2 linked regions of the Labrenzia sp. PHM005 genome follow. The protein of the gene in region 2 interacts with the protein of the main gene of each other region in a pairwise test. Links are inferred from orthologs where the notes say so. Each region holds a gene or a part of one and is shown on either strand. Other genes may lie near its edges.

Evidence for each region.
Region 1: the proteins of ptsN (region 2) and trkA interact in binary tests that used the Escherichia coli proteins (3 or more experiments, as listed by UniProt). The link is inferred for Labrenzia sp. PHM005 from one-to-one orthologs.

What each region holds. Positions count from the first base shown.
Region 1 is NZ_CP041191.1:4,167,288-4,183,348, reverse strand. Bases 2,233-5,088 are described here. They hold trkA (Trk system potassium transporter TrkA), read left to right. Parts: upstream 2,233-2,900; coding sequence 2,901-4,277; downstream 4,278-5,088. Other genes in these bases: FJ695_RS18885 (D-amino-acid transaminase), read left to right, coding at 4,380-5,088; FJ695_RS18895 (sigma-54 dependent transcriptional regulator), read left to right, coding at 2,233-2,849. Also shown: FJ695_RS18900 (PAS domain-containing sensor histidine kinase), read left to right, coding at 1-1,492; more of FJ695_RS18895, read left to right, coding at 1,482-2,232; more of FJ695_RS18885, read left to right, coding at 5,089-5,243; RNA chaperone Hfq, read left to right, coding at 5,430-5,684; GTPase HflX, read left to right, coding at 5,805-7,091; FJ695_RS18870 (ABC transporter substrate-binding protein), read right to left, coding at 7,140-7,868; FJ695_RS18865 (ABC transporter substrate-binding protein), read right to left, coding at 7,906-8,610; mazG (nucleoside triphosphate pyrophosphohydrolase), read right to left, coding at 8,823-9,656; FJ695_RS18855 (ABC transporter permease), read right to left, coding at 9,928-11,073; FJ695_RS18850 (ABC transporter permease), read right to left, coding at 11,070-11,993; FJ695_RS18845 (ABC transporter ATP-binding protein), read right to left, coding at 12,007-12,798; hydA (dihydropyrimidinase), read right to left, coding at 12,938-14,395; FJ695_RS18835 (endo alpha-1,4 polygalactosaminidase), read right to left, coding at 14,464-15,297; FJ695_RS28505 (GIY-YIG nuclease family protein), read right to left, coding at 15,458-15,745; FJ695_RS18825 (Zn-dependent hydrolase), read right to left, coding at 15,836-16,061. UniProt on the Escherichia coli protein: Part of the constitutive potassium transport systems TrkG and TrkH. May regulate the transport activity of TrkG and TrkH systems. Binds to NAD(+) and NADH.
Region 2 is NZ_CP041191.1:194,805-210,693, reverse strand. What follows is about bases 5,229-7,912. They hold ptsN (PTS IIA-like nitrogen regulatory protein PtsN), read left to right. Parts: upstream 5,229-6,178; coding sequence 6,179-6,646; downstream 6,647-7,912. Other genes in these bases: mdoH (glucans biosynthesis glucosyltransferase MdoH), read right to left, coding at 6,883-7,912; hpf (ribosome hibernation-promoting factor, HPF/YfiA family), read left to right, coding at 5,524-6,111. Outside these bases: FJ695_RS01125 (cytochrome c), read left to right, coding at 147-608; FJ695_RS01120 (ribonuclease D), read left to right, coding at 779-1,399; LPS export ABC transporter periplasmic protein LptC, read left to right, coding at 1,513-2,112; FJ695_RS01110 (LptA/OstA family protein), read left to right, coding at 2,109-2,699; lptB (LPS export ABC transporter ATP-binding protein), read left to right, coding at 2,796-3,578; rpoN (RNA polymerase factor sigma-54), read left to right, coding at 3,661-5,223; more of mdoH, read right to left, coding at 7,913-8,715; FJ695_RS01080 (zinc-binding alcohol dehydrogenase), read left to right, coding at 8,813-9,847; FJ695_RS01075 (6-carboxytetrahydropterin synthase), read left to right, coding at 9,867-10,265; FJ695_RS01070 (glycosyltransferase family 4 protein), read left to right, coding at 10,267-11,325; FJ695_RS01065 (class I SAM-dependent methyltransferase), read left to right, coding at 11,322-12,146; FJ695_RS01060 (glycoside hydrolase family 5 protein), read right to left, coding at 12,281-13,357; FJ695_RS01055 (cobalt-precorrin-6A reductase), read right to left, coding at 13,854-14,609; FJ695_RS01050 (cobalt-precorrin-5B (C(1))-methyltransferase), read right to left, coding at 14,599-15,693; cobA (uroporphyrinogen-III C-methyltransferase), read left to right, coding at 15,832-15,889. UniProt on the Escherichia coli protein: Seems to have a role in regulating nitrogen assimilation.

The sequences.
Region 1 (16,061 bases), 4.0 Mb from region 2 along the record:
TGCTGTGCGTCGCCTCGATCCACGCGTAGTGGAATACATGGGACTGGCCGAAAGTGGCGCGCTGCAGTACCAGCAAATGGAAAACAGCCGGTTTGGTGTTCAAGTCGCCTTTGCTCTCGTTTATCTCGGCGTTGCGCTGGTTCTTCTCTTGTCGGCTATCTGGATCGGGTTTGGCTTCGCAAATCAGCTGGTTTCACCCATCAGAACGCTGATTTCGGCCGCCGATGAGGTTGCCAGCGGTAATCTCTCAGTCACGGTTCCGACTGAAAAAGCAGGCGGTGACCTGGCAAACCTTGGTCAAACTTTTAACAAGATGACCGGGCAGCTGGTTGGCCAGCGCGATGCATTGCTCGCCGCAAACGAGCAAATTGACCGCCGGCGCCGGTTTAACGAAGCGGTGCTATCGGGTGTTTCTACCGGGGTAATTGGCATTGATGACGAGGCTTCGGTTATCCTGATCAACCGGTCTGCAGAAGTGCTGTTGCAGGTGTATGAAATCAGTACGCTGAATTTGCCACTTTCTGAGGTTGTTCCCGAGCTAAAAGACTATGTATCGGATGTATTGGGGCATCCGGGAGAAAAGCTACCGGAAACTCAAATCGAAATTACCCGCGGTGGCCGTCTAAGAACCATCAACGTGCGCACGACGAGTGAACAGTCCACCCGCAGTGAACATGGATTTGTGGTGACGTTGGATGACATTACCGATCTGGTCTCCGCCCAGCGCAATTCCGCTTGGGCCGATGTTGCCCGCCGCATTGCGCATGAAATAAAGAACCCGCTGACCCCGATCCAATTGTCTGCAGAGCGGATCCGCCGCCGGTATGGCAAGCGGATCGAAGAGGATCGGCAGGTGTTCGACCAGTGCATCGATACGATTGTCCGCCAGGTTGGGGACATCGGTCAGATGGTCGATGAATTCTCGTCCTTTGCCCGCATGCGCAAACCAAAGAAAAATACCAGTGATTTGCGTGAAGCCGTCCGCAATGCGGCGTTCATGCAGTCGGTCGCGAACCCGGAGATTTCGGTGACCGCCGATTTGCCGGAAACGCCGGTCCTGGCAACCTATGACGAGCGGCTTGTCGGCCAGGCATTCACCAACGTCATCAAGAATGCCACGGAAGCCGTCGCGGCGCGCACCGGAGAGGATTTGCCCAAGGGGGAAATAAAGGTCCGCCTACGCTGTGAGCCGGTAGAGGCTCCTGAGCGGGTAATTGTGGATGTGATCGACAATGGTATCGGCCTGCCGGAGGAAAACCGGTCCCGGCTGCTGGAACCCTATATGACGACCCGGGAAAAAGGCACAGGGCTTGGCCTCGCGATTGTCCGGAAAATCCTGGAAGACCACGGCGGCGGTATTGATCTACTAGACGCCCCCAAAAACGAACCGGGTGACACCGGAACCCTTGTTCGCCTGACGTTGTCGATGAAAGCCGACAGCCAGGCAATTGAAGAAACCAATGAAGAAACAGTGACTGCCCATGGCGCATGATATTCTTGTTGTAGACGATGAAACCGATATCCGCGAAATGATCGCCGGTATCCTGGATGATGATGGTTATGGCACACGTACCGCGCATGATTCTGACAGCGCCATCGCCGCTGTTAAGGAGCGTAAGCCGTCTCTGGTCATTCTCGACATTTGGTTGATGGGCAGCCGGCTGGATGGCCTTGCCCTATTAGACCTGTTCAAAGAGACCGATCCGGACATGCCGGTGGTGATCATTTCCGGCCACGGCAACATCGAAACCGCGGTTTCGGCGATCAAACGAGGGGCCTACGATTACATCGAAAAGCCGTTCAAGGCGGACCGGCTGGTCCATATCGTCGAACGGGCTTTGGAAGCGTCCAGCTTGCGCCGGGAAGTGCGTGATCTCCGCCAGCGCAGCGGGGAAACCAGTGACATTGTCGGGGATTCCTCCGCAACGCACAGCTTGCGCCAAACGATCCAGAAAATTGCCGGAACCAACAGCCGGATTCTAATTGCCGGCCCCTCCGGTTCGGGCAAGGAACGAGCCGCGCGCATGATCCACAACATGTCTCCGCGCGCCAAAAGCCCGTTTGTTGTCTTGAACGCTGCGACAATCACACCGGCCCGCATGGAAGAAGAGCTCTTCGGAATCGAGGACGAAAACGGCAACTTGCGCAAAATCGGCGCATTGGAGGAAGCACACGGCGGCACGCTCTATCTCGATGAAGTCGCGGATATGCCGGCCGAAACCCAAGGCAAGATCCTGCGTGTCCTGGTCGAACAAAGTTTTTCCCGAGTTGGCGGCACTGGTAAGGTCCAGGTGGATATCCGGATCTTATCCTCGACGTCGAAGAATTTGGAAGAGCACATCGCAACGGGCCTGTTCCGCCAGGACCTCTACCACCGTTTGAGCGTTGTCCCGCTGCGGGTCCCAGGACTTGCCGAACGGCGTGAGGACATCCCGGTTCTGGTGCGTCATTTCATGGAACAGATCTCCGGAGCCTCCGGTATTCCGCTACGCCCGATTGGTGATGATGCCATGGCCGTTCTGCAAACTCATGACTGGCCGGGCAACGTCCGTCAGCTGCGCAACAATGTCGAACGGTTGATGATCTTGAGCCGGGGAGAGCCGGACAGCACGATCACCGCAGATCTGCTCCCGGCAGAAATCGGTGAGACGTTGCCCAGCCTGCCGTCATCCGGTACGGGCGAACACCTGATGTCCGTGCCCTTGCGCGAGGCGCGGGAAATCTTTGAGCGGGAATATCTTCAGGCTCAAATCAAAAGATTTGACGGCAACATCTCGCGCACAGCTGAATTTGTCGGTATGGAACGCTCTGCATTGCACCGCAAGCTTAAGACTTTGGGCATGACCTGAGGCGCCAACGCTTTGTAAGTTGCTCCTGCGAAAGCCGGAAAGGGAATTTCCATGAAGATCGTTATTTGCGGTGCCGGCCAGGTCGGATACGGGATTGCCGAGCGCTTGGCGGCAGAGCAGAACGATGTTTCGGTGATTGATTCCTCACCGAAACTCATCAACGCGATCGGCGATCAGCTCGATGTCCGTGGTTTTGTCGGGCATGGTGCCCATCCGGATGTTCTTGCCCAGGCTGGCGCAGAAGAAGCCGACATGATTGTCGCGGTCACACTCTATGACGAAGTCAATATGGTGGCTTGTCAGGTCGCGCATTCGCTGTTCAACGTGCCGACCAAAGTCGCCAGGATTCGGGCTCAGTCATACCTGCAAGGGCGCTGGCGCAATCTTTTTTCCCGCGACAACATGCCAATTGATGTGATCATTTCGCCTGAGATCGAGGTGGGCGAAATGGTTCTGCGCCGCCTGGCGCTGCCCGGTGCCGTCGAAACGGTCCGCTTTGCCGATGACAATGTGGTCGTTGTTGGCATCATGTGTGAAGAAGATTGTCCAGTGGTTGATACACCGCTGCATCAGCTGACCGAATTGTTTCCAGATCTAGGGGCGGTGGTTGTCGGTCTCTACCGGAACAACAAGTTGTTTGTTCCCAAAAGCAGTGATTCCATTCTGACTGGGGATCTTGCCTATGTGGTTGCCAAGCGCGACCAGGTCCGCAGGACACTTGGAATTTTCGGCCATGAAGAGCCCGAAGCCGGCAAGGTCGTCATTTGCGGTGGCGGTAACATTGGTCTTTACGTGGCGCGGGCATTGGAGCAGCGTCAGACGGGCACAAAAATCAAGCTTATCGAAGCCTCCCGCGATCGGGCGATGTCGGTCGCTGATGATCTCAAACGATCAGTCATTTTGCACGGCAGTGCGCTGGATTTGACGATCTTGAATGAAGCCGACGCCGGTGACGCAGACACAATGGTGGCTCTGACCAATGAGGACGAGGTCAACATTCTGTCGTCCGTGATGGCCAAGAAGCTGGGTTGTAAGCGCTCGCTTTCTCTGCTCAACAATCCAAGTTATCCGGCGTTCACCAATGCGCTTGGAATTGATGCTTTCATAAACCCGCGGGCAGTGACTATTTCAAAAATTCTTCAGCATGTGCGCCGCGGCCGGATCCGGGGTGTCCACACCCTGCAGAACGGGGCTGCGGAAATTGTTGAGGCGGAAGCGCTCGATACGTCGCCGCTGGTAGGCAAACCGCTGCGTATGATCGATCTGCCTTCTGGTATCCGCATTGGCGCAGTGTTCCGCAATGGCGAGGTTCTAACGCCAAATGGCGACCTGCAAATCCAGGCGAAAGACCGCATCGTCATCTTCGCAGTTGCCAGCAGAGTGCGCCAAGTGGAACAAATGTTCCGGGTCAGCCTCGACTTCTTTTAAGTCTTTTGGCTTAGAACTGGCCTTGCATTTCTCTGACCAAGCGGTCAAAACGATAACAATACCAATTGGTTCAAAATGAACCGGCTTGGATCAGGAGAATTCATGAGCCGTATTGCCTATGTGAATGGCCAGTATGTCCGGCACGCTGATGCCGCTGTCCACATCGAAGACAGGGGATATCAATTCGCGGACGGCGTTTATGAGGTTTGCGAAGTCTGGAATAACCAGATTGTAGATATGCCACGCCACTTGGACCGCCTCGGACGTTCGCTTAGCGAACTCTCGATTGATTGGCCAATGAGCAGGGCAGCTGTAGAATTTGTCCTGCGCCAGGTTGTGCGCCGGAACAAAGTTCACAATGGCATTGTCTACATTCAGGTCACCCGCGGTGTATCTCGCCGTGACCACTTCTTTCCGCCTGAAACCGTAGCACCATCTATTGTTGTGACGGCACGCTCGTCCAGCCCGGCCGCTGGCCAAGCTCTCGCCGAAACCGGTATTTCGGTCTTCAGTTATCCGGAAAACCGTTGGCCGCGAGTCGATATTAAGTCCATTGCTCTCCTACCGAACTGCTTGGCAAAGCAAAGTGCCAAAGAAAAAGGCGGCAAAGAAGCATGGTATGTCGATGCGGACGGAAACGTCACAGAAGGCGGGTCTACCAATGCCTGGATCGTAACCAAAGAGGGCGTGCTGGTCACCCGGCCCGCGGAAAACGGCATCCTGCGCGGCATTACCAGAGCGGGTATTTTGGACCTGGTTGCACGGGAAGGGCTGGCATTCGAAGAACGGGCATTTAGCCTCGAAGAGGCCTATGATGCCCGCGAAGCATTTGTTACCGCTGCGACAAATATCGCTATGCCGGTAGTACGAATTGATGAGCGGGTTATCGGCAATGGCCATCCCGGATCGGTTGCAACCCGATTGCGCGAACTGTTCCATACTGCTACTGATTTGAAGGTGGTGTGAATCGACGCCCCGCTTGGCTGGGTTGGGGCGTGACATTGAGCTGGGGCAGAGGGCTCCTAAAGGTGGGCAACGCAAAAAGCGGGCAGGCTAGTATCGCTGCAATCTAAATGGATTAGTATCGATAACTGCAGGCCAGGAAGAAGCCGGATGCTCGGCCGCATCCGGACAAACAGGAAAAAAAAACACATGGCTGAGCGCGCACAAAATTTACAAGACACTTTCCTCAATCACGTTCGCAAACAAAAAACACCCCTGACGATTTTCTTGATCAACGGTGTCAAGTTGCAGGGTGTTGTGACCTGGTTTGACAATTTTTGTGTCCTGCTGCGCCGCGATGGGCATTCGCAGCTGGTTTACAAACACGCTATTTCCACAATTATGCCAAACGGACCTGTTCAACTGTTCGATCAGGCTGAGGAAAACGCGGAAAAGGCTAACTGATTGAAACCGAAGTCTCGCGAAGACGACTTTTCGAAATCGAACGGTTCGGAAGAACCTGGACAGAAATCGCTAAGGCAAAAAGACACTGGGGTGGATCGTCTGCCCCAGCGTTTCCGTGCGATGATTTTGGAGCCAGTGATCCAGCTGCGTTCCGAAACCGCCCAATCGGAACTGCGTGCCAACCGCAGTCCGGAAGCCCGGCTTGAAGAAGCATTGGGCCTGAGTGCGGCCATCAATCTTGATATTGCGCATTCTGGTGTTGTGAAGGTCAACAATCCCAAACCCGCAACTCTGTTTGGCGAAGGTAAGGTTTCCGAGTTGGCCGGCATTGTGGCCAGTGAGGACCTTGATTTGGTGGTCATCGACCACCCATTGTCACCGGTTCAACAGCGAAACCTGGAACGCCATCTGAAAACCAAAGTGATCGACAGGACCGGTTTGATTCTGGAGATTTTTGGTGACCGGGCCCGCACCAAAGAAGGCCGTTTGCAAGTCGATCTGGCGCATCTGAGCTGGCAGAAAAGCCGTCTGGTGCGCTCCTGGACCCACCTGGAACGTCAGCGCGGTGGCGCCGGCTTCATGGGTGGCCCAGGTGAAACGCAGATTGAGGCCGACCGCCGTCAGATCCAGGACCGGATCCTTGCCTTACAAAAACAGCTAGACAGTGTCCGCCGGACCCGCGAGCTGCACCGGAAAAAACGCAAGAAAATTCCACAGCCGGTTGTTGCCCTGGTAGGGTATACCAATGCAGGCAAATCGACCCTGTTTAACCGGCTGACGGAATCGGATGTGTTCGCAAAGGATCTCCTGTTTGCGACCCTGGATCCAACCTTGCGCAAGATTACCCTGCCGCACGGCCGAGAGATCATACTGTCAGACACTGTCGGGTTCATATCCGATTTGCCCACCCATTTGGTTGCAGCCTTCCGCGCGACGCTGGAAGAGGTGCTAGAGGCTGATTTGATCCTTCATGTACGCGATATCTCGCATCCGGATACGGAAGCGCAGGCGGAGGATGTTCAAAAAACTCTGGAAGATCTGGGAGTCGATGCGCAGACCGGAGCGCCAATCATCGAAGTCTGGAACAAGATCGATCTGCTCGACGAAGCATACCGGGATAAACTCTTGGCCGAGGAAGGCGGCGAGGGACCGGTGGCGCTCTCCGCTGTAACCGGCGCCGGAATTGAACAGCTGAGTGCACGTATTGATGCCTATATGGCCCGGCACGATGATATTTTGTCGGTCAAGCTACCTGTTGCTGAAGGGGCTTTGATTGCAAAGCTTTACCAAATGGCAGAAGTTTTAGAGCGAACGGACGGCGAAGAATTTGTCTCAGCTGAGGTTCGGGTCTCTGACAAGCAGCGCGGACCGTTCCGGGATGTTTATTCTGCATTTTTGACTGAATGAATTCGGCAGAAGCTGATCGTCGCGGGTGCAGACAAGAAAACGCTGGTTTTAATCCGTCAAAAGTGGGCAGCAATAAAGTTGCTGCAAAGTCATCAGCGGCAGGGCCTGATTAAGCAAAGCCAGTTTGCGCTTGTAGCCATCCTTCTGGGTAAGCGCGACCACCAGTGGTTTGCGGTATAAAATCCGTTTTTCGGCGACCAAACCGGTGAGACCCAATTCCTTGGCTGTGTGCAAGAGAACATTCGGATCGGTGACCGCAGCATCAATCCGGCCGGCAGCGAGGGTCCGGCTGAGTTCTCGTTCGTTTTCGTTGGCATCGGCCTGTTCTTGATGTTTTTCGAACAGCGCCTGCAAGTCCACAGGATAATCATAGGTGCGTACAAACCCGACTTTATAGCGTTTAAACAGATTTGACGCCGAACTCCATTCAAGCGGGTTTTGGTTCCGGATAACACCGATTTGCGACATGGCAACCGGTTTTGACGCGGCAAAACCTTCTTCAACCTCTTCCGGCCAGGCTGGAAAGTAGCCATCGAACTCAGGTCTTTTGGCAAGCAGTTTTGCTCGTGGCCAGGGCATATATTCAATATCCAGCTGGACGCCGACTATTTTGAGCGACCGCCGTAGGGCGGCAACGGCGATCCCACCATTCTCAATATTTGGACTTGAATAAGGTGGCCATGATCCGGAAGCAATTCGCCAGACTTCAGCACCTACCGACTGGCCGGTCAATGTCAGCAAAGTGACAGTGATTATCCAAAGAAGGCTATGTTTCATTCAACTTTCCGGTCCGTAATGCCTACCGTTTTCCCCGTCAATTTGCTGCATTGTGCTGTTCGATTAACTCATTCAAGAGGTGGCGCCGGGCTTTGAAGGCCGGTTGGTTTGGAATCGCTAAAACCAACGGCTTTTCAGTAATCAAACTGGGATTTGCTTCCAAATTGTCGAAGCCGAGTTCTTGAGCAAAATAGAGCATGACATTGGGGTCTGTAATCGCAAGGTCCATCCGTCCAGCTGCCATCTTGCGGGTAAGATCCCGCTCATTATCACAGCCAGCCTCCAGAGGTCTGTTCCGGTCTATCAGCGTTTGGATTTCCTTCGGATAGACATAAGTGCTGACATAGCCGACCCGGTATTTTTTAAAGAGATCTTTTAAAGAGCCCCATGAAACTGGTGTCTCTTTCATTTGGACGACGCCAACATAAGACATCACCAAGGGTTCAGATGCCAAGAAACCGGCTTTCACTTCTTCTGGCCATGCGGGGAAGTACCCGACGTAAGAACCAGAGCGCGCCAGCGCCTGAGCCCTTGGCCACGGCATATACTCGATTTGAAGGTCGATCCCGCCTGATTCAAGAACTTTGCGGAGCTCCGCAACGGCAATACCACCGCCTGGTAGATCCGGACTGGCATAGGGCGGCCACTCAAGCGCTGCGACACGCCAAGTTTCGGACTTTGTTGGGGCGATTTGTAGGGCCAAGGCGAGGAAGAGCCAGAGGAATTGGCGAAACAGAACCATTTTGCTCCAACTGTACAAATGGATAACGTTACGGAAGTGAGTGTGGCATTTTTACGCAGTTGGGAAAACCTGCCAAAATTACATTGGCCGAATTGTTGCCGGCATTTTTGCCTTTTTGACTAATTGCAATAAAAAGAAATAAAAAATTCAATGAGTTGTCGATAAGTTGGCGACGGATTATCTGACCCTTATTTCTTGTGGTGCGAGTGAAATTACTCGCGGTTGGTCGAGTTTTTGGCGGCCTGCCAGGCAGCCTCCATCTCTTCCAGACTCATCGCATCCAACGTCGTTCCATTCGTTTCGGCGGTTACTTCGATAGTAGCAAAACGCTTGCGGAACTTCCGGTTGGTCCGGCGCAAGGCTTCTTCCGGATCGATGTCCAGATGCCGGGCGAGGTTTGCCAGCGCAAACAGAGTGTCTCCGAGCTCATCAGAAATCCGGTCTTTATCCGGTGCAGACTTGGCAAGCTCTTCGTCCAGCTCATGTGTTTCTTCGCGGATTTTATCGAGGACAAGCCGGGCATCGTTCCAATCAAACCCCACCTTTGAGGCTCGGCGTTGCAGCTTGTCGGCTTCTTGAAGGGCTGGGAATGCCGTTGGGACATCATCCAGGAACCCCTTTTGGGTTTCGGTCAAACCGAGCGCTTGACGCTCTGCCAGTTTCTCGGCGCGTTCCTCCGCTTTGATCCGCTCCCAAATACCTTTGACATGATCCGCTTTTTCGCCGTTTTCATCGCCAAAGACATGCGGGTGCCGGCGGATCATCTTCTTGGTGATACCTTCAACGACGTCTTCAAAATTGAAGTGTTCATCCTCTTCCGCCATACGGGCGTGATAGACAACCTGCAGCAAGAGATCGCCGAGCTCTTCCCTTAGTTCCAGCATGTCCGACTTGGCAATCGCATCGGCGACTTCATACGCTTCTTCCAGCGTATAGGGAGCGATTGTCTCAAAACTCTGTTCTAGGTCCCAAGGGCAGCCTGTAACCGGTGTTCTAAGCGCGGCCATGATTTCGATCAGGCGGGAGATGTCGCGGCTGGGTTTCATGGTCTTGTTGGTCCTCGCCTTTACGTCGCTGCCGGCCGGATCCAGCAAATCGTACCCGTGTGCACCGGCTTTTAGCAGATTCACGATCGGGACGTCAGCGGGGATGAAACGGAAAAGAGTGCGCTAACGATGGGGCTACAAGCTGCCTGTCGTTAGTGCCGTCCCGGCCTTGAGCCGGGACCAAAAGTGTCCGTTGAACATATCCTGGTTTTATCCGGGATAGGCACAGGGAGTGCTGGCCCCGGCTCTGGGCCGGGGCGGCGTATTTTGCTTAGCCCCGTTGGGACGGATGCCAGAAGGTCACTGCGCGTTCCAGAAGCGCAACAATGCCGTAAAACAAAGACCCGGCGAGCGCTGCAACGGCAATTTCCGCCCAGACCATGTCGACATTCATCCGACCGACTTCCGTGGAAATCCTGAAGCCCATGCCAACGATCGGTGTGCCGAAGAACTCAGCAACGATCGCGCCGATCAAGGCCAGCGTGGAATTGATCTTCAGAGCATTGAAGATGAACGGCATGGCCATCGGCAGGCGCAGTTTGAATAGGGTTTGCCAGTAGTTCGAGGCATAGGTGCGCATCAGGTCCCGTTGCATCGAGTCAGAGGCTGCAAGGCCCGAGACCGTGTTCACCAGCATCGGGAAGAACGTCATGATGATCACGACAGCGGCTTTTGAGGGCCAGTCAAACCCGAACCACATGACCATGATTGGCGCGACACCAATGATCGGCAGTGCGGACACCAGATTGCCAATCGGCAAAAGTCCGCGGCGCAGGAACGGCACCCTGTCGACCCAAATGGCGATCAGGAAACCGGAGCCGCAGCCCAGCGCGTATCCAACCAACACGGCTTTCAGGAACGTCTGTTGAAAGTCGGCCCAAAGCGTCGGGACGGATGTGGTCAGGCGGACCCAGATTTCGGACGGGGCCGGTAGCAAAACCTTAGGCACACCCGCGCCGGTGACGATCAATTCCCAAAGCACCAGAATGGTGATGCCGAAGAGGGCCGGGATCAGCAGATTGATGATCCGGGTCGTGAGAGGAGAGTGGCTTTTCCAGATGGCGAGACGTTCCACGAACAGCCAGGATGCCGCCCAGGTGGCCGCCATGAGAGCCCAAAAGCCCAGCGCCGCTTCGCCAACATGATTGCTGGCGGCGCTTATCAGCAAGGATGCGGCTATGGCCGTTACAACGCCAAGCGCAATGTCGCCAATCCAATTGCGCGCAAAGCCGAGCTCATAACGCACGCCCAGAATGGCCAGCATAGCCAAGCAAAGCGCCAGCTGCGGAACTTCCATGATGCCAATGTCGGGCGAAAAGGCCGTGCTGAACAGACCGACGACCACCATCGCCACCACGAACCAGGCGAGCAGAGCCGGCATATCGAACCGGCGTCGTTTGATCGATTGCGTCGTCATCGGGCCATCCCCATGCGCTTGAGGGTGATTTTTTCAAGGCCGCCAATGAGCGCAACCAAAGAACCGGCAAGGAAAGCCGCCATCAAAAGTGCCGACCAGATCTGGACGGTTTGGCCGTAATAAGATCCGGCCAGCAGCCGGGCGCCGAGCCCAGCGACGGCACCTGTTGGCAACTCGCCGACGATGGCGCCGACAAGGGAGGCTGCCATGCCGATCTTCATCGACGTGAAGAGATAAGGCACCGCATAGGGCAAACGCAGCTTCCAGAAGGCCTGCCACCGGGTTGCGGAGTAGGTGTGCATCAGATCCATGTGAATGACTTCAGGAGAGCGCAGGCCTTTCACCATGCCGACGGTGACCGGGAAGAAAGACAGATATGTCGAGATGATCGCTTTGGGTAGGAGGCCGGATATGCCGACAGCATTCAGAACCACGATAATCATCGGGGCGATCGCCAGGATCGGAATGGTCTGCGAAGAAATCACCCAGGGCATTAGGGATTTGTCGAGCACACGGCTATGCACGATCCCGACAGCTAGCAAGATCCCGAGCAAAGTGCCGATCAGAAAGCCGAGCAGGGTGGTTGAAAGGGTGATGCCGGTATGAAACACCAAGGACCGCTTTGAGGTGATTTTCTTGAGGACCGTGGTTTTGTAGATTTCCTGAGCGACCTGATGCGGCGCCGGCAAAACCGGGCGCTCCTGTGCCAATGTATCTCCAACCAGTTCGGTGAACGGCACGTCGGCGCGGCTGGAGCGTTCATAAATCTCTTTTTGGAACGGGGTATTGAGCGCAACGGCCGCGATGTACCAGATGGCCAGAATGGCCAGGACAACCACCAGGACCGGTCCGACTGTGCCGGACATCAGTCCTGCGAAAGGATTGGTGGATCGGGGAGGTGCGAGGGCTGAATCTGTCATTTGTCCGCCTCCCTCAGTCTTCGTAGGAATGACCGGCCTTGAGGCCGTCGCGGACGCGGTGCGCGATCTTCAAGAACTCCGGCGTTTCCCGGATGTCCAGGGTCCGGTCCCGCGGCAGGTCACTTTCGATCACGTCATAGATCCGGCCCGGGCGCGGGCAGAGCACGACGATTTTCGTCGACAAGAACACGGCTTCCGGGATCGAATGGGTGACAAAAACAACCGTCTTGTTGGTCTTGGCCCATAGCTGAAGAAGTTGCTCGTTGAGATGGTCGCGCACGATCTCATCAAGCGCGCCGAACGGCTCATCCATCAACAGAAGGTCGGGCTCCACGGCAAGGGCGCGGGCGATGGATGCTCGCTGCTGCATCCCGCCGGACAGCTGCCAAGGGTATTTCTTTTCAAAGCCGGCAAGGTTCACCAGCTCCATATTCTTCTTGATCCGCTGCTGCTGTTCTTCGGCCGGAAGCCCCATGATTTCGAGCGGCAGGGCAACGTTCTTGGCAATAGTCCGCCAGGGATAAAGGGCTGCCGCTTGAAAGACATAGCCGTAAGAGCGGTCGAGCCGGGCTTGTTCTGGAGAAACGCCATTGACCGTGATGGATCCGGCAGTTGGCCGTTCGAGATCGGCGATGACCCGGAGCAAAGTTGTCTTGCCGCAGCCTGAGGGGCCAATGAAGGAGACAAAATCGCCCTCATCGATCTTGAGATCAATGTCTGACAGCGCATGCACTGGTCCATCATTGGTCTCGAACGTGAGCGAGAGATTATCAATATCGATCACCCGGTTCGCCTGTTCAGTCATGGCATCTTCCAGTCCATCTTCAATTTCAGCGGCAGTCAGCATTTTTCTTATTTCCAGTACCGGTCATTTCAACGGGAGTGCCGGGTATGATTTTGAGCTGCCGCGTAAACGACGCGGCAGCAAAGTTCAAAGGGGCCGATTAAACCCCACTTGCCGGGATGCCGGTGCGTTCGACCTTGCGCGGCGCGGTCAGTTCCTTCCAGGTGCTGAGCGCCTTGTTCACCGCCTGATACGGCTCGCGTTTAACAAACTCGCCATGGCCCTGTTTGTGGTTGACGGTGCCGTCTTCGACGGCGACACGGCCACGGGTGAGCGTATAGCGCGGCAGGCCTTTGACCTGTTTGCCTTCGAAGACATTGTAGTCGATCGCCGATTGCTGGCTGGACGCCGAGATTGTCTTTTCTTTCGCCGGATCCCAGACCACCAGATCGGCATCCGCTCCAACCAAAACAGCACCTTTTTTCGGATAGATATTCAGGATCTTTGCGATATTGGTTGACGTCACAGCGACGAATTCGTTTGGCGTCAGGCGGCCGGTACCAACACCATAGGTCCAGAGCATCGGCATGCGGTCTTCCAGGCCGCCGGTGCCATTCGGGATTTGGGTGAAATCGCCAACACCTGTGCGCTTTTGTTCTGTTGTGAAGGCGCAGTGGTCGGTGGCCACCACCTGCAGCGAACCGGACGCCAAACCAGCCCACAGGCTGTCCTGGTGTTTCTTGTCGCGGAACGGCGGGGACATCACCCGGCGGGCAGCATGATCCCAATCGGCATGTTTGTATTCGCTGTCATCCAGCGTCAGGTGCTGGATCAGCGGCTCACCGTATGCGCGGATACCGTTTTGGCGCGCCCGTCGAATGGCTTCATGGGCCTGTTCGGACGATGTGTGCACGATATAGACCGGAACTCCGGCCATGTCGGCGATCATGATGGCGCGGTTGGTGGCTTCGCCTTCCACTTCCGGCGGGCGGGAGTAGGCATGGGCTTCCGGTCCGTTGTTGCCTTCCGCGAGCAGTTTTTGCTGCAGCGTTGCGACCACATCACCGTTTTCTGCATGCACCAGCGGCAGGGCGCCAAGCTCGGCACAGCGCTGGAAGGAGGCGAACATTTCATCGTCGTTCACCATCAAGGCGCCTTTATAGGCCATGAAGTGCTTGAAGGTGTTGATGCCCTTCTCGCGGACGACGGTTTGCATTTCGTCAAACACCTGCTCGCCCCACCAGGTGATCGCCATGTGGAAGGAGTAGTCGCAATGCGCCATGGTGGACTTGTTGTCCCACATCTGCAGAGCTTCCATCAGGCCTTGGCCTGGAGACGGCAGGGCGAAGTCAACAACCATGGTCGTGCCGCCGGCAAGGGCTGCGCGGGTGCCGGAATCAAAGTTGTCGGACGAGAAGGTGCCCATGAACGGCATTTCAAGGTGGGTGTGCGGATCGATCCCGCCCGGCATGATGTAACACCCGGTCGCATCCAGCGTTTCATCGCCGGACAGGTTTGGGCCGATCTCGGTGATGACACCACCTTCGATCTTGACGTCCGCTTCGTAGGAAAGGTCAGCGGTGACGACGGTACCGCCTTTGATCACTTTGCTCGCCATTGTCGTTCCCCTTTTTGTCTGCCTCACCATCCGGATAGGCCTGTTTGTATAAGTCTCTATTGATTTCTTCAGATCTCTGCCTGGCACGTGATGACTGGAGCAGAAAGATCCGGATCTTTTTGGATCATGTTGATATTCAACCGCGCGCCTTCCGCACATGCCTTGCCAAAATCAATGTCGGCATCTGTGTATTCGGCATTGAAAGCGGGCTTGTCGGCGCGTGGGTAAGCGGCGATTTGTTCACACCACCCATCCTGATAACAGCGGTCGGTGATGGCAAAATCGAAATGCGGAAGCAGTGCGCCGGTCAGCTCTGGCGCGTTCTTTTGAGCAATCCTGAGGCCCAGGCCATGAGCAACATGCGCGAGCGTGGTCGCGTATTGGATCGCGTCCTTGGCTGAGAGCGCAAATCCGCTGTCTTTTTCATAGACATCCATGTTGTCCGGTTCGACGGCTGTGAATCCCTTAGCCTTGCAGGCCAAGAAGCGTTTGGTCATCAATGGCACGAGAACATCCAGGCGGCGAATGTCTAGATACTGTTCGCCAGAGTGGCCGTCCCGGTTTTTGCCGACAACGGATATTGGAAACGCGGCTTTGTCCGCAGATGTGACCGTCACAGTCCCGATGCTGACGTAACAAGCGGTCATAATGCCCTGGGTTTTCAAGACCTGCAGTTGCTCCGGCGTCACCAGGTCGGGATTGAGGGCCAGCATTTCGACATCGCGGTTGAGGTCCACCGGGCCGGAAAGCTGCCAATCCCACCGGTCGCCAACGTCCAAGGGGGAGGCTGATACCTGTGAAGAGGAAACGGCAGCCGCAAAACCCAGCGCGCAGACGCCTGTAAGAACCTGTTTCGTCAGGCTCCCAAAGACAGCGGCGACATTCGGTTTTGCAGATTTCACGCGTTCTTCTCCCAACCATAAAGGCTGTTGCTTTGAGGTCCCGGCTCAAGGCCGGGACGGCCTACTAGATTTTTCGCTGTCCCGGACTAGATCCGGGACCAGAATTGCCAACCTCTATTTCTACGCCGCCCCGGACTCGATCCGGGGCCAATACAGTTCCCTAAAACGGTATTTGATCACATATGTCTCGCCAACTTGGATTGACCTTGGAAATCAGCTCCTCCTTCCATTGGCGGCGCCACCGTTTCAACCGTCTTTCCTGATGCACTGCGTCCATCACTTCATCGAATACTTCGAAGTAGACCAGCGTCTTGATGTTGTATTTCTCCGTGTGACTTCCTGGTATGCCTGCAGCATGTTGCTCCACTCTATTACGCAAATTCCGCGCAGAACCGATATAGATTGCTCCATGTGGTTTGTTGGCGAGAATGTAGACGTAATGGACCATGTCCTTTTGTGTTTGAGGTCCCGGCTCAAGGCCGGGACGGCAGCAAGTTAAGTACGCAGTCCCGGCCTTGAGCCGGGACCAAACCCCGTATCACTCCACGATCTCCGCGGTCTCGACGACTGCGTGGAACAGAACATCCGCGCCGGCCTTAGCCCAGTCCTTGGAGATTTCTTCCGCCTCGTTGTGCGACAGGCCATCAACACAGGGACACATGATCATCGCGGTCGGAGCGACCTTGTTGATCCAACAGGCATCATGCCCAGCGCCGGAAATGATGTTGCGGTGGGAATATCCCAGACGTTCGGCAGCATTGCGC
Region 2 (15,889 bases):
CAGGCATGCGGCGGGATCACGACCTCTGGACATCCTATTAATTGTGGGCCAGATGCTAGGTGGGAATGGCGGTGGCGCTAAAATCGTTGCATCTAAAAGATTTCTGCAACGCGCCGTCCGTCTGTCCAGTTGAAAGGACTGCCATCATGCGGCTTGTGAAACTATTTGGTGGTGCCGTTCTAGCGGTTATTCTGACAAGCGCGATCGTGTTTGCCCATGGCGGGGCAACCGGTATCGTCAAAAAGCGTATGGACGCCATGGAAGCCATCGGCGGCAATATGAAACTGGCCGGGCAGATGCTGCGTGGTCAGAAACCTTATGATGCTGCCGCGCTCAGGCAGGCGGCTGAAACCATTGCAGAAAATGCGGGCGAGAAACTAACGCGCTTGTTTCCGGAGGGCAGCTTGATGCCACCAACGGAAGCACGGCCGGAAATCTGGCAGGATTGGGATAAGTTTGCTGGCTTTTCTAACGATATGAAGGCGGCGGCCAGCGAATTGGCAATAAAAGCTGGAGAAGGTGCGGAAAAAGGGGCTGTCGCGGCGGCCTTCAGCAAACTTGCACAGACCTGCAAGGCGTGCCACGAAGCTTTTCGGATCGAAAAATAGACTGTTGAGCCGCTCTTAAGGGTTCGGAGCGCATTGTTTTCAAGCCGCCAACGCGCGGCAGGAACCCTTGCGCCAGGCGGTGTCATGCTCTACCTGAAACTCCGTTCGGCGAATACGTTCATTGAATTTTGCATCGGCCCTGAGCAAGAGAACCGGAAGGACAAGGCAACATGACAATCCGCTACCACAAAGGCGATTTGCCGGATTTGAGTGCCTATGAATCGGCATCCGCGGTCGCGGTGGATTCAGAAACCCTCGGCCTTAATCCGCATCGTGACCGCCTATGTGTGGTTCAATTGTCACCTGGCGATGGGTCGGCCGACGTTGTGCAAATTGCTAAGGGTCAAAAGGAAGCGCCAAATCTGGCTGCGCTCATGACGGATCCGTCGAAACCGAAAATATTTCATTTCGCACGGTTTGACGTCGCCGTTTTGCGTCACTATCTGGACATTCAGGTCGCACCGGTCTGGTGCACTAAGATCGCGTCCAAGCTGGTGCGGACCTACACTGACCGGCACGGATTGAAGGACATCACCCGAGAGTTGCTTGGCGTAGAACTGTCGAAGCAGCAGCAGAGCTCAGATTGGGCAGCAGAAACGCTTTCAGATGCGCAATTGGCCTATGCCGCTTCAGATGTTTTGCATTTGCATGCGCTGAAGCAAAAACTGGATATGATGTTGGCGCGCGAGGAGCGGACACACATTGCCGATGCGTGTTTTGACTTTTTGCCAACACGTGCCGAACTCGACCTGAAGGGTTGGGAAGAGACTGATATTTTTGCCCATTCCTGATCGCGGGACCCATCCGTTGGTTGGCGGCCTTAGGAAATGGATTTTCGGAGCTGCTTTTGAGCACTGTGAGCCAAGAGTTCGGAGGGTTGATTCCTCGTGACATGGAAAGCCGTGTGCAACGCTCAGCACGCCGGCACAGCGTGCTCGTGCGGACGTTGCGGTTTTTGTTTCCGGCGATCGGTCTATTAATCCTGGTAGGAATGATCGGGGCTGTGGTTCTTTTTAATGTGCTCGGCTCTTTTGGTGCCGCTAACCTTGTTCTGACCAGCGACGGGATCGTAATGGATCATCCAAAGCTTTCCGGCCATGATGGTGACCGCTCCTATCAGGTGACAGCACGCAAGGCGGTGCAACGGCTGACTGATCCCCGAATAATAGATTTGGAACAAATCCAGGCCGACATTGTTCTTGGGCCGGATGAAGGCGCCAAGATACTGTCACTGAAGGGCATCTATAACAATGCTGCTGAATCCTTGCGCCTTTATGAGGGGGTGCAGCTGGAATGGAGCGAAGGCTATAGTGTTGAAGTCGACAAGGTTGAAGTGGATTTGAAAACCGGCGCCATGTCTTCAGATCAACCCATTACGATCACATCTGACAAAGGCCGGTTGGCCGCTGGCAAGATTGATTACGACAAGGATAGAGGGATCGTAGTGTTCAAAGAGGGCGTAAAAATCACTCTATATCCGGAGACCGAGGACAATAAGCAATGATGAAATCGGTCTTAAAAGGTAGCCTGATCGTATTTTCAGCGCTGCTGTTGGCGAGCGCACCTGTTGCAGCTCAGACATTCTCCGACTCTTTTGCCGGATTTGGCTCCAGCAATGGACAGCCGATCGAGATCGAATCCAACGAATTGCAAGTGGAAGACAAAACCAAGGTTGCGACTTTTATCGGCAACGTTGTTGTTGTCCAGGGCGATACCCGGCTTGAGACCGCGCGCCTGAAAGTGTTTTACGATGGCGGCGGCAACAGTGGCGCACAGCCGGCCACCGCCCAGCAGGAAATTTCCCGGCTGGAAGCAGCTGGCGGTGTTCATATCTCTTCAAAAGATCAAACCGCGACCGGCGATGCCGCGAATTTCGATATGAAGCGTGAAGTCATGGTGATGACTGGCCGGGAAGTTGTTTTGAGCCAAGGCGCCAATGTGGTCGTTGGCAACCGTTTGACGGTCAACCTGAAGACTGGACAAGCAAACCTGAAGGCAGCTCCTGCACCAGCCACCGCAAACCAGGGTGGTGGGTCTGGCCGGGTAAAGGTTCGGATTTTGCCGAATTCCGTTCCAAGTGCGCAGCAATAGCCTATGCAGAAGTTCTGCTAGGAAACAAACAATCAATACATTATCTGTGTTTCGACGACAGACTTGACGGACAGCGCATCAGTGAATCGGCCTCCAATGGACAATCAGGAATTTCAGCAAGGTTACTCAGGCTATGAGCAACCTGCCGAAGATTTGTCGAATGCGCTTGTTGTCGAAGGGATCGGCAAGACTTATGGGCGGCGTCAGGTTGTCAAACATGTTGGTTTGATGGTCCGGCCGGGTGAAGCCGTTGGTTTGCTTGGGCCGAACGGTGCTGGCAAGACCACGACTTTCTATATGATCACCGGTTTGATCCGGCCTGATCAAGGCAAGATCTATCTGGAAGGGTTTGATATCACGCGCATGCCGATGTACCGGCGCGCCCGGCTCGGGATCGGTTATCTGCCCCAGGAAGCCTCCATTTTTCGCGGGCTGACGGTGGAAGAAAACATTCGCGCGGTCCTTGAGGTTATCGAGCCGAACCGGAAAAGGCGTAGAGAAGATCTGGATTCTCTGCTTGCCGAATTCGGGCTGACTCATTTGCGTAAGTCGCCGAGCATCGCCTTGTCCGGCGGTGAGAGGCGCCGCGTTGAAATTGCGCGAGCCCTCGCCAGCCGGCCATCCTTCATGCTTCTCGACGAGCCGTTTGCCGGTATCGATCCGATTGCAGTTGGCGATATTCAGCAGCTGGTGCGTCATCTGACCAAGAGAGGGATCGGCGTTCTGATCACGGACCACAATGTCCGAGAAACCCTTGGGTTGATTGACCGGGCCTATATTATTGCGGCCGGCGAAGTGCTGACCGAAGGATTGCCCCAAGACATCGTGGCCAACCCGGACGTCCGGCGGCTTTATCTTGGTGAGCAGTTTACCCTTTGATGACAAGGCGCGTGCAAGTTTGTATCTTGTGATAACAAGCAAGAAACAGACCAAGAGAATCTGACGGGCGCCTGGGACATTAATGGCTATTTCAACCAAATTGGAGATGCGGCAAAGCCAGTCGCTGATCATGACGCCGCAGCTGATGCAGGCGATCAAGCTGCTGCAAATGTCTAATCTCGATTTGGTATCTTATGTGGAGGCTGAGCTTGAGCGCAATCCACTCCTAGAAAAAGGTGAAGCCGACCCGGCAGAAAACTCGCCGTCCGATGTCAATACACAAGCAGAAGCTCCGGCAGGTGATCGGGCAGATGCGCAAGAGGTCATGACCGCGGCTGACGGTGAGCCGGGAACGGGCGACTGGATGCAGAGCGATCTGGAAACTGGTGCAGAAGCCATTGCCTCGCGGATGGACACCGATCTCGGCAATGTGTTTCCGGACGAACCCGGCGTTCCTGCATCACCGGATCCTGCGCAATTGAAAGGCGGTGACAGCTACAAGAACGCAAGCTCCAGCGCGGCTTCGGAAGATTATAATCTGGAAGCCTTTGTTGCAGATGAGGAGTCTCTCGTAACTTCGCTGGAAGAGCAGATGAATCTGGCCTTTGCCAGTGAAGCCGACAAGCTGATAGCGGGCCATCTGATCAATTCTCTCGATGAGAACGGATATCTATATCTGGATCTTGCCGAGGCAGCTGAGCAGTTGGGCGTTGATCTGATTCGAGTTGAAAACGTGCTGGCTGTCCTGCAGACATTTGAACCGGCTGGGGTATTTGCCCGTAACCTGGCTGAATGCTTGAAACTGCAGCTCATTGAGAAGAACCGCTACGATCCGGCGATGGAAGCCTTGATTGCGAATATTGAGTTGCTTGCCAAACGGGATCTTGCCGCATTGAAAAAACTGTGCGGTGTGGATGATGAAGATCTTGTGGAAATGGTCCAGGAGATCCGGGCGCTCGATCCAAAGCCGGGATCGGTGTTTGGTGGTGCCCTTGTTCAACCGATGGTGCCCGATGTGTTTGTTCGCCCTGCCAGCGATGGCACTTGGAACGTCGAGCTTAACTCAGATACCTTGCCGAAAGTGCTGGTGAACCAGACTTACTATGCCAGAGTGGTGAAAACCGCCCGCGATGAAACTGAAAAAGAGTATTTAACTGAATCGCTTCAAACAGCGAACTGGCTGGCCAAGAGCTTGGACCAGCGCGCCAAAACGATACTGAAAGTCTCGACAGAGATAGTCCGCCAGCAGGATGGTTTTCTGACCCACGGAATCGAGCATCTGCGCCCGCTCAATCTTAAGATCATCGCGGAAGCCATTGAGATGCACGAATCGACCGTCAGCCGGGTGACGTCGAACAAATATATGGCAACGCCCAGAGGCATATTTGAGCTGAAGTATTTCTTTTCCTCTGCAATCGCCGCAACAGTTGGTGGAGACGCGCATTCTGCTGAGTCCGTGCGCCACAAAATCAAGCAAATGATTGACGCCGAAGACCCCAAAGCCATTTTATCCGATGACACGATCGTTAAGGTTTTGAAGGGGGAGGGTGTGGATATCGCGCGGCGAACGGTCGCAAAATACAGGGAAGCTATGAAAATCGGCTCATCTGTTCAGCGGCGGCGGGAGAAGAACGCAAAGCTGTAAGCGTCGCATAACTGTCGAGGCTTGCTTGTGAATTCATAGCCAAGCCCGGAAGAAATGTAGAGTTTCCGCGCGATTTTTGAAATTTCAGTTCGATTGCTCGATCCGATTTATCGGATTGTTTCCCTTTTGATGAGACAATTGACTCTCATGCAGGCGCCAATTATAGGACCGCCCTTGTGACAATGAGGGGATGGCACTTTAGCGCTGACTGGTCCATTGTGTAGGCGTGAAACGTTTCTCGTTTCCCCACCGGCAGAAACGCCGGTGACCTGTCGGTCAATAGAAGAAGAAGAGGTCCCCATGGCTTTGCGGATTTCGGGTAAAAATGTTGATGTAGGCGACGCACTGCGTGTCCATATCACCGACCGAATCGAAGACGCCCTTTCGAAGTATTTTACGGGCGGTTTCACTGGCCACGTAACGCTCAGCAGGGAGGGCACGGGTTTTAAATCCGAGTGTACCGTGCATCTGAATACGGGAATCGTATTGCAGGTGTCCGCGCAGGACCAAGATCCGCGCAACAGTTTTGATCTGGCTGCTGACAAGATCGAAAAACGCCTGCGGCGTTACAAACGCAAACTGAAGGATCATCATAGCCACAATGGCAATGGCCGCGAGGCGGTCGAAGCGGCTTACTCTGTTCTAGCGTCTCCGGATGAGGACGAGGAAGTTCCGGCGGATTTCAATCCGCTCGTCATTGCAGAAACGTCTGCGAAGGTGAAAACCATGACTGTCGGTATGGCAGTGATGGAACTTGATTTGACGGAAGCGCCTGTTGTCATGTTTAAGAATGCGGCAAATGGTGGTGTTAACGTTGTCTACCGCCGCGCAGATGGCAATATAGGGTGGATAGACCCGGCACTGGTGGTAAACGCAGCCGCCGAATAACACTCATGCGCAAGGGTCCGGCTTCCTGAAAGCGGGAAGCCGGCGCCCAAAACGAATAGGCGAAGGAATGGATCTTAGTGATCTTCTGAGCAAAGACGCGGTTATCGCCAGATTGAAAGCCAAAAGCAAAAAGCAGGCGATTCAAGAACTGGCGGCCAAAGCCGCGGAACTGACTGGTCTTTCAGAGCGGGAAATCTTCGATACGCTGCTGCAGCGGGAGCGCCTAGGGTCGACTGGCGTCGGTCATGGCATCGCGATTCCGCATGGCAAGCTGACGCGTTTGGATCGTTTGGTCGGCGTCTTTGCCAAGTTGGACAGGCCAGTCGACTTTGATGCACTCGACGAAGAACCGGTCGATCTTGTTTTTCTCCTGCTCGCGCCTGAAGGCGCTGGAGCGGACCATTTGAAAGCGCTGGCCCGCATTGCACGCCAGCTGCGCGATTCAGCCGTAACCGAAGGAATCCGGACGGCACCGGATGCCGACGGCATCTACGACCTTCTGATCCAGCCGATTGCATCCTCTAACGCGGCTTAGCTTCTCTTTGCAGATTAGAGCTTGCCGCACCTAATTGGCTTCATTTGACCGTGACACATTTGATCTCTGGCTAGGCGATTTGCGTGCGATAGTGTGATCACCATAACCGCAAAACAACGACGCAAGTGAGCAAATATGTCCGGCCCTTATTCTTTGCCTTTTTATATGGAAGGGTGCGGCAGGCTCTAAAACAACCACCCTCGCAATATGGACGAGGGTGTAGGGCGTTTTGACCCTCAGCCCGCCTCCGCCGGTTCCGGTTCGGATTGACCAGCAGATATCTCTTGCGGCTGAGTGGGAGTGATCGAGCCTTTTCGAAGAGATGGCAAGTGGAGATCGAGCAGCTCTGTGGGCGGGATCGTTTCTTCCGGAATGCGCCAAAGGGTCGAGCGGATAGCCAAGCTCCCCAATGTCGCGGTGGACGTTGCTACCGCCAGGACAGTTGCCAACAGCGGACCAATAGCCACCGGGATTACGGGCCAAACAAGATCTAAAGGCTGATGGACAAGCCAAAACAAACCGGCCAATCCAAAGACTGTTTGAGGCCAGAGTTTCTGCAGAACCAGACCAACCGGCAAGCGTGCAACGTCTCTTGCCTGGGCACCCCAGCCAATCGACTTGCCAACCGCCAACCCGCCCATGAAGATAGTGTGGGCGACCGCCATTATTGGTGCGAGCATGGCTGAGTACAGAATTTCGATGGCGACACTGAGCAGGATTCTAAAGGAACCGCCGAAGGCTTTGCGCAAATCCTTTCGCGCTAGAATATCTGCAACCGTGGCCAACTTTGGTGCAAAAACCATTGTTAGAACGCTGAAAAACAACGCGGCACCTGTATCAGCACGATAGGGTGCATAATCCGTGGTCATGCCCAGTGTCGCAGCGCCGACCATGAAACCGATCCAGGCGGGTGAGCCCAGGAACATCAAGATCGCCAGCACCAACTGTGCCCGGCTGACTGGTTTCAAACCCTTCAGGCCCAGCAAGCGGCGGTATTGCAGATTGCCCTGGCACCAGCGCAGATCCCGGCGGATGAACTCCAGGAGATGGGGTGGGTTGGCCTCATAGCTGCCTGTTTCCAACGGCAGAACACGGACTTCATATCCTGCTCTGCGCATCAACACTGCTTCTACCTGATCGTGTGACAGGATCGGCCCGCTCAGTGGACCTTTGCCAGGCAGTTGCGGCAGCCGGCAGTGTTCAGCGAAAGGTTTTAGGCGCAGGATCGCATTGTGCCCCCAATAAGGTCCGCAATCCCCTTGCCACCAGGCGCTGCCGATAGTGTAAGAGCGCATGCCGAGGCGCATACCAAACTGAAAGATACGGGCGAAAGCACTGTCTGTTGGAAGACCGACTACGAGGCTTTGCAGAATTCCAACTTGGGGATTGGCATCCATTCGCCGAACCAGGCCGGTGAGCGCTTCAACGGACATATAGCTGTCGGCATCCAAAACAATCGCATAGGCGTGTTGTCCGCCCCAGGTCTTGCAAAAGTCTTCAATGTTACCGGCCTTGAAACCGGTGTTCACGGCCCTCCGCCGGTAGACAACGTCCATGTGACCGGAAAGCCGGTCTGAGAGACGCGCGACCATGTGTTTTTCTTGGCGTGCGATGACTTCCTGAGATGTGTCACTTAGCACGTAGAGCGTGAAGTTCTGGTTTTCCCGGGCCCGAACAAGATTGCTGGCCATGGCGTTGAGATTGGTCTCCAAAGCGTCGACGTCTTCGTCTCGGATACAGGACAACAAGGCTGTGGAGTTGGTGAGCGGAGCTTCCGGGTCCGCGTTGGCAATCGGGCAAACCGTGGCAATCGGGTCTTTCGCCATCCGCATGATGATAAGGCCAATCACCGCGTTCCAAAAACCGATGATGGTCCAGGGCAGTGTGATCAAAAAGCAGGCGAAAATGAACAGATCAAGTGCCGAATGACCACCCGGCGATAAGGTCACGAACATCAGCGCGGCCAAAGCAAGGAAGCTGGTCGCTAACAACAATGAAAAGATGATCCGGCGGACGGTCAATGTCTTGTTACCCTGAAATGAAGTGATTTTATCAATGGCTTGCAGCATATTTGGGGCTTCCAATCCTCGCAAACATAGCAATAGTGGCCTTAGCGGTATGATGGGGTCGTGGCAAAAACGTGACAGAGTTCGGAGACCTTGGTGAATGGTGAGTAGCGCGACGGCTACAAACGGATGCGCAGCCCAAGCGCTCTGGTACATGGGCTCTGAAACGGTTGCTTTGAAGGATATCCGTGTCCCGGATTTGCAGCCGGGCCATGTTCTCGTCAAAACGTTTTACAGCTGCGTCAGCCGGGGTACTGAAGGGCTTATTTTCCGTGGCGCTGTTCCGGAAAGCGAATGGCAGCGCATGCGCGCGCCTTTTCAGGAGGGCGACTTTCCATTCCCCGTCAAGTACGGTTACGCCAGCGTCGGCGAGGTGATCGGCGGCGATGCCGATCTTATTGGTCAGACCGTTTTTTCGCTTTATCCGCATCAAAATCTTTTCACTCTCCCATCCGATGCTTGTGTTCCCGTACCCGCGTCGGTTCCGGCTCATAAGGCCGTGCTCGCGGCCAATATGGAAACTGCACTCAATGCTTTATGGGATGGAAAACCATCACCTGGGGATCACATCTGCGTGGTTGGCGGCGGCGTTGTCGGGCTTTTGACCGCTTACGTATGCGGACAGCTTCCTGGATCAACGGTGACACTGGTCGATGTAAATCCTGCGCGCGCGCAGATTGCTGGCGAATTGGGATTGCAGTTTTGCCATCCAGACAATGTCCCTCTTGATCAAGATATTGTGTTTCACACCAGTGCGACAGCTGCTGGTCTAACCACTGCGCTGTCCTGTGCGGGCAATGGCGCCAGCGTCGTAGAAATGAGTTGGTATGGTGATCAGGCGGTTGAAGTGCCGCTCGGGGCAGACTTTCACAGCCGCCGGATCAGACTGATCTCCAGTCAAGTGGGAACCATTCCACCCGAACGGCAGGAACGGTGGACGTATCGTCGGCGGTTGCAAACAGCTTTGTCTCTTCTCGAAGATCCCCGGCTAGATCAGTTGATCAGCCACCGGGTTCCGTTCGAGGATACCCCAGTAAGACTTCCCGAAGTGTTGAACAAGGCGTCAGATGTCTTGGCGGCGCTCATCGTTTATGACCAACCGGCTGAGGCGCCAGCCTCGTCTGGCCAGACTTAATAAATTCAGGATTACAGGAATGTTTGCAGTTGAAGTTCGCGATCATGTGATGATTGCTCACTCGTTCAAGGGAGACTTGTTTGGCCCGGCCCAGGCACTTCATGGCGCGACATTTGTGGTTGATGCGGCATTCCTCGCCGAAGCTCTGGATGAAAACGGAGTGGTGATCGACATTGGCCGGGCACATGAGGCGCTAAAGGAAGTTCTGGAGCCGTTGAACTACAAAAACCTGGACGATCTGCCTCAATTCAAGGGCATCAACACCACCACGGAGTTTTTGACCAAACATGTGCATGATCATTTGGCGGAAGCGGCCCGGCAGGACCGGCTTGGCCGAAAAGGCGATGAGCTGACATCCATCCGCATCACGATTTCAGAATCCCATGTTGCCCGGGCCTGGTACGAGGCCAAGATCTAGAATGGTCTTGCCGGCATTTTATTTTGCTTATCCCGGTGATCTCAACACATTGACCGGCGGGTATGGGTATGACCGCCAGATCCTTGCGGGCCTCAGATCAGATGGGTGGGATGTTCATCCGGTTTCACTTGGTCCTGGATTTCCTTTCCCGAACGTAGAAACACTCCAGTCTGCCGAGGGCTCATTAGCCTCTTTGCCCAACAAGAGTGTGGTGATTATCGATGGACTTGCCTTTGGTGTACTGGGCGATGTTGCTCAACGGCTCGCAGAAAGTTTGACCATCGTGGCGCTGGTCCACCATCCGCTGTGTAAGGAAAATGGCCTTACGGAAGACGGGGCCCAAAACCTAAAAGCCAGTGAAGCCGCAGCCTTGCGCCAAGCCCAGCATATTATCGTTACCAGCCCGGCCACCGCTGATCAGCTGCAAGATCTGTTTGACGTTCCAGCCGAGAAAATCAGCGTGGCACTTCCTGGAACCGAGCGGCCAAAGGCAATAGATCGCGCGCCGTCAAAAACGGTGCGGTTGCTGTCCATTGGCACGGTGACACAGCGTAAGGGCTACGATCTTCTGTTTTCCGCCTTAGCTGGCCTTAAAGAGCATGATTGGCATCTCGATATCATCGGTGGCTTGGAAGCTGACCCGGAGTGTGTCTTAGCGCTCAATGCACAGGCAGATGATCTGGAGCTGGCCGACCGTCTAACCTTCCATGGAGCTGTCCCCTATGACCGGCTGTCTGACTTCTATCAAGCGGCGGATGTGTTCGTGCTCGCCAGCCGTTATGAGGGCTACGGAATGGCTTACACCGAGGCAATTGCGCATGGCCTGCCTGTGATCGGCAGTGGTGCGGGGGCGGTAGAAGACACACTTTCCGGCGGCGGTGCGCTTTTTTGTGGTGTCGAGGATGTGCCGGCGCTCAAGGCCGCCTTAGAGCGGCTGCTCATAGATCCAGAAGCGCGGCAGAAACTGGCTCAAGAGGCACACCTCGCGGCCCAATCCTTGCCGACCTGGGAGGACGCGGTGACCGTATTTGAAACTGTCGTTGAAAAGGTGCGGTCATGAGTGGGTTTTCAGCTGAGTGGCTAGCGCTGCGTGAACCTTTGGATCTTGCCGCCCGCAACAAACAGGTTGAAGCGGCATTTTTTGCTGCTCTTCCTGATCGTGATTTGAAGGTCCTCGATTTGGCAAGCGGTGCCGGATCCACAGTTGCGGCCTTGTCACGCGGGGGCGTCCCGGTCATCAGCTGGACTTTGGCCGATTATGACGCTGAACTTCTGACCATTGCTGCCACGCGCAGGTATAACAAAACGCCTGCCAATCTCGTAACTTTGGAGGTGGATTTAGCAGAAGGTTTGGATCTGCTTCCGCTTTCCGAAGTGGATGCCGTCACCACATCGGCTTTTTTGGATTTGGCGTCCGAAGGTTTTTTGCAACGTTTGGTCGATGCTGTGACAAGTGCCGGAAAGCCCTTTTTAGCCAGCCTCACTTATGATGGCCGGGCAACATTTGAACCGGCTAACCCCCTGGATGAGTCACTGCGGGAGGCCTTGAACAAAGACCAGCAAACCGACAAGGGATTTGGTCCGGCGCTGGGCCCGCAGGCAGCTCGGCGCGCAATCGACCTCTTCACCGCGAAAGGGTATCTTGTCAAAGAAGGTGCTTCCGATTGGCAGATTGAGCCCGGTGCCGCTAATTTCTTGAAAGAGTTTCTGTCCGGCTGGGCTCGTGTTGGCTGCAAACAAGGCCTTAATCCGGCTGAGGTGGATAGATGGCTGAAACTTCGCAGCCAGCAAATTTCAGAAAAAAGACTGTCCATGATGGTCGGACATTTGGACTTTGTCGCGCTGCCAAAGTTGCAAGGCAACAGCAAAAACGACCTCTAGCGGAAGACGTGCAGATAGCCTGTTTCTGGCTATGCGTGTTTATCCGCGGGATCGTGGAGACCGAGTTTCGATACCTTTGCGACCGTGAATTTGGGTAATCATCTTGGACACCGTAATGCCAGCAAGACTAAACCTTAGTTGGCGGGAGTTCCGCACACGGGTGCCGTGCCATTCGTTGTTGGAATATAGGCTTCAAGCACGTCCATCTGTGGTTTATCGACGCCATTGTTGGGTTGAAGCGACAAGGGATAACTGCCCCACCAGTCACCGGCGGCCCAAGCTGCCCAACCCAACCAGATTGCGTCCTCTTTGTTGATGAACGCGGCCACTTCCGAGATGCCTTCTAGGCAATCTGGCGAACTTGTACCGCCAAATTCACCAAGATATCCCTGAAATCCATGAAGGCGCATCCAATCGGTCACGTCTTTTAAAGCAGAAATGGCGTCCCCGGTGCGCGGACAAGTCGCGTTTGTCCCGGAAAAATCGACATCGAGATACTGATGGATTTCGAAGGCGAAATTGTCCATCGGATCTGAAATGTCTTTGAACAGTTCGGCATTTGAGCCGCCCGGTTGATCCTCGAACCAGTGAGATGCCCCGGTCCAGATTGTTCCCGGGACTAGTATCAGATTGTCTGCACCTGTACGCCTTATAGCATTGATCGCTGCCTGAGCCGCATCAAACCAGGTGGTGGCCGTTACGCCGACCGGTTCGTTCATCAAGAGATATATGACATGGGTGTCGTCTGAAAACTCAGGTGCGAGTTTCTGCCAGAAATCAGCGAAGGCTCCGGCCGTGAAGTTACCCTTGCCCAGTTTGATACCCCGGTATTCGGCAAAATTGTGGGGGTCTAGGACTACAGATAATCCAAGTTCAGTGGCGCGTGAAACGGTATCATGTAACCGGGACAATTCCGCTTGATCAAATGGGCCAAAAAGCTCGGGCTGGAGCCGCTCCCAACGAAAGGGAAGCCGGATCGCCGTCATCTTTTTTGAGGCCGCCCATGCCAACGTGGCATCTGAGGGATAGATATACGCCTTGCCGTATTCGCCTTCATAACCGCCGAATTCGGCGCCTGCGATGTTGACGCCTCTAAGGCAAATTCGCTCTTTAGCCGAAGCATCGGAAAGAAACAGAGGCATTACCAGGAACAATGCTGCAAAGATGATGTTTCGAGTTGTCTTTGGATTGTTCGCAAAACGATTGATCATACAATGGCCTGTAAAGACACTTGAACAAGTAGAGATTATTAGAAGCTACAATCATAAAAGAAGGACTAGCGGACTTGCGCAAGAGGAAAACTGCCGCAGGGAGTAATCCTGAGCCCTAATCGGGAGTTAGGTTAATATGAGATGGCGTGGAACCCAAGTATGAAGTCCGAATTTTTGATAGCAAATTCATTCCTGTGACATGACAATATGACCAAAATGACTTTACCTTTTAGGACCAGAAAAGACGGAACCCAGGACTCTTTGCAGAGCCAAATCCAGCACAAGATTCCGAAAGGTAATACACGATCTTCTCAAACAAACTTAAGTAGCCTAATTTGCCCAGCACCGGTGACCGTGCTGAATGAAAAAGCGGATTTTTGAGCGGAAACGCTCTATTAGTTTTTACGGGAACCACGGCACTTTTTTGGCCGTTATGTCCTCGGCGGGCCAAGATTTCTCTATCAAATTCTTCGTCTAAAAATTTGCAGTTGAGAAATCAGTTGTCGACGAAGTTCGCTAATCTATCCAGCGTCTCCGGAACATCTGCTGCCGTTTCCGTGTCCGGTAGCTTAGGCCGTTCAATGATGATGACCGGCAGCTGAAGGCGCCGGGCGGCTTTTATCTTAGCAAAGGCGCGTGTCCCGCCGCTGTTTTTCGTCACAACATGACTGATGTTATGATGTTTGAAGAGCGCAACCTCCTCGTCAGTATCCTGTGGTGGGCGTGATAAAAGTAAGGACCAGCCATGCGGCAAAGGGTTTTCGGGCGGTTCAATCATGCGCGCCAGACCAAATATGTCGGTGCGATGATAGAACGCCGACACTTCCTTGCGCCCGACAGCAAGAAAGGCCCGGGCACCGGCAGGAAGTGCTTTCGCCGCTTCCTCTATTGTTGAAACGGTTTGCCATTGGTCACCGGGACCGGCGCACCATGCCGGCCGCTCAAGCCGGATTACTGGAATACCAAGACCTGTTGCCGCGCTTACGGCATTCCGGCTTATTTGCGCCGCGAAGGGATGGGTGGCATCCACAATTACCGTGACATTTTCAGCCTTAACAAAGGCCTTCAGTCCTTCTGTGCCGCCAAAACCACCCACTCGTTTTGCGATGTCGAGCTCCTGCAAGTCTTTGACAACACCCGCAAAAGAAGCGGTCAGGCGCACACCGGGAAAGCGTTCCGGCAATTGTTTAGCCAAAAGCCGGGCCTCATGTGTTCCGGCAAGCAGCAGGATGTGCGGATTGTCAGTCGTCAAAACCGCACTCTCCGAGAATGTTGCCCTGACGGTCGACAATGAAGACTTCGACCGCGATGGGGGCGTCCCGCAAAATGGTCTTGATGGCCTGTTTGGCCCGCCGCGCCAGATAGGGGCTCAGGTCAATGCCTCTGTCTGCTGAAAAGTCTAGAACCTCCTTGGCCGTGTTTGCTTCGGCCGTACGCTCAATCAGACCGGAAGCAGCTCCAGCTTCAGCCAAAAGGCTTTGAAGAAACTCAAAGTCCACGGAACTGCGGGCGGAGTGCAAATCCAGGGCCCCTTGGGCAAGCTTGGTGAATTTGGCAAAGCCGCCTGCCATTGTGAGTTTTGGAACCGGATGGCTTCTGAGATATTTCAACAGTCCGCCGGCAAAATCACCCATGTCCAGATAGGCACCGTCCTCAAGCTGATAGCGGGTTTGAACGGCTTTTTCGGACATTGCGCCCGTTGCCCCGACCACATGGTCCAGACTGGTTGCCCGGGCGACATCAATGCCGCGGTGGATTGAGGCGATCCATGCGGCGCAAGAGAAGGGCCGTACGATGCCGGTTGTTCCGAGCACGGACAGTCCACCGACTATGCCAAGACGCGGGTTCATGGTTTTTTGTGCGAGTTGTTCGCCGCCCTTGATTGACACTTCGATTTCGACGTCGCCAGAACCACCGAATGTATCGCCGATCTCGCTGATCGCGGTTTGCAGCATTTGACGGGGGACCGGATTGATGGCCGGTTCGCCGGGGAGAATCGGCAGGCCGGGGCGGGTTACTGTGCCGACCCCTTGTCCGGCCTTGAAAGAGATCCCGGCGCCCTTCGGCATGAGGCGCACTGTCGATGTGATCTCCGCGCCGTGAGTAACATCGGGATCGTCACCGGCATCCTTTGTTACTGTGGCAAAGGCTTCACCCTGCGAAAGACCGTGGTGGGTCAGAACAAAATCGGCGGTCCCATTTCGGGGCAAAGTGATCTCGATGATCTCTGGAAAACTTCCCGTCAGAAGCGCTTGATAGGCCGCTTTTGCGGCCGCTGTTGCACAGGCGCCTGTGGTCCAGCCCCGCCGCAGTTCTTTTCCCTCAGGTTCGTTCATGGATGTTCTATACCTGAACTTTGCACAAGGTGCGTAGCGCAAGAAATGAAATGTCGTTTTCGCATAGCTTTATACCGGGAAAGGCTTGGCGCTCGCAGGGCAAAACGATAAACAGAAGTAATGCACGATGATCCCCAAATGACCTTGTTCGCTCAGTCTTTGCCCGAATTCGAAGCCGGATGGGTCTGGCTTGCCG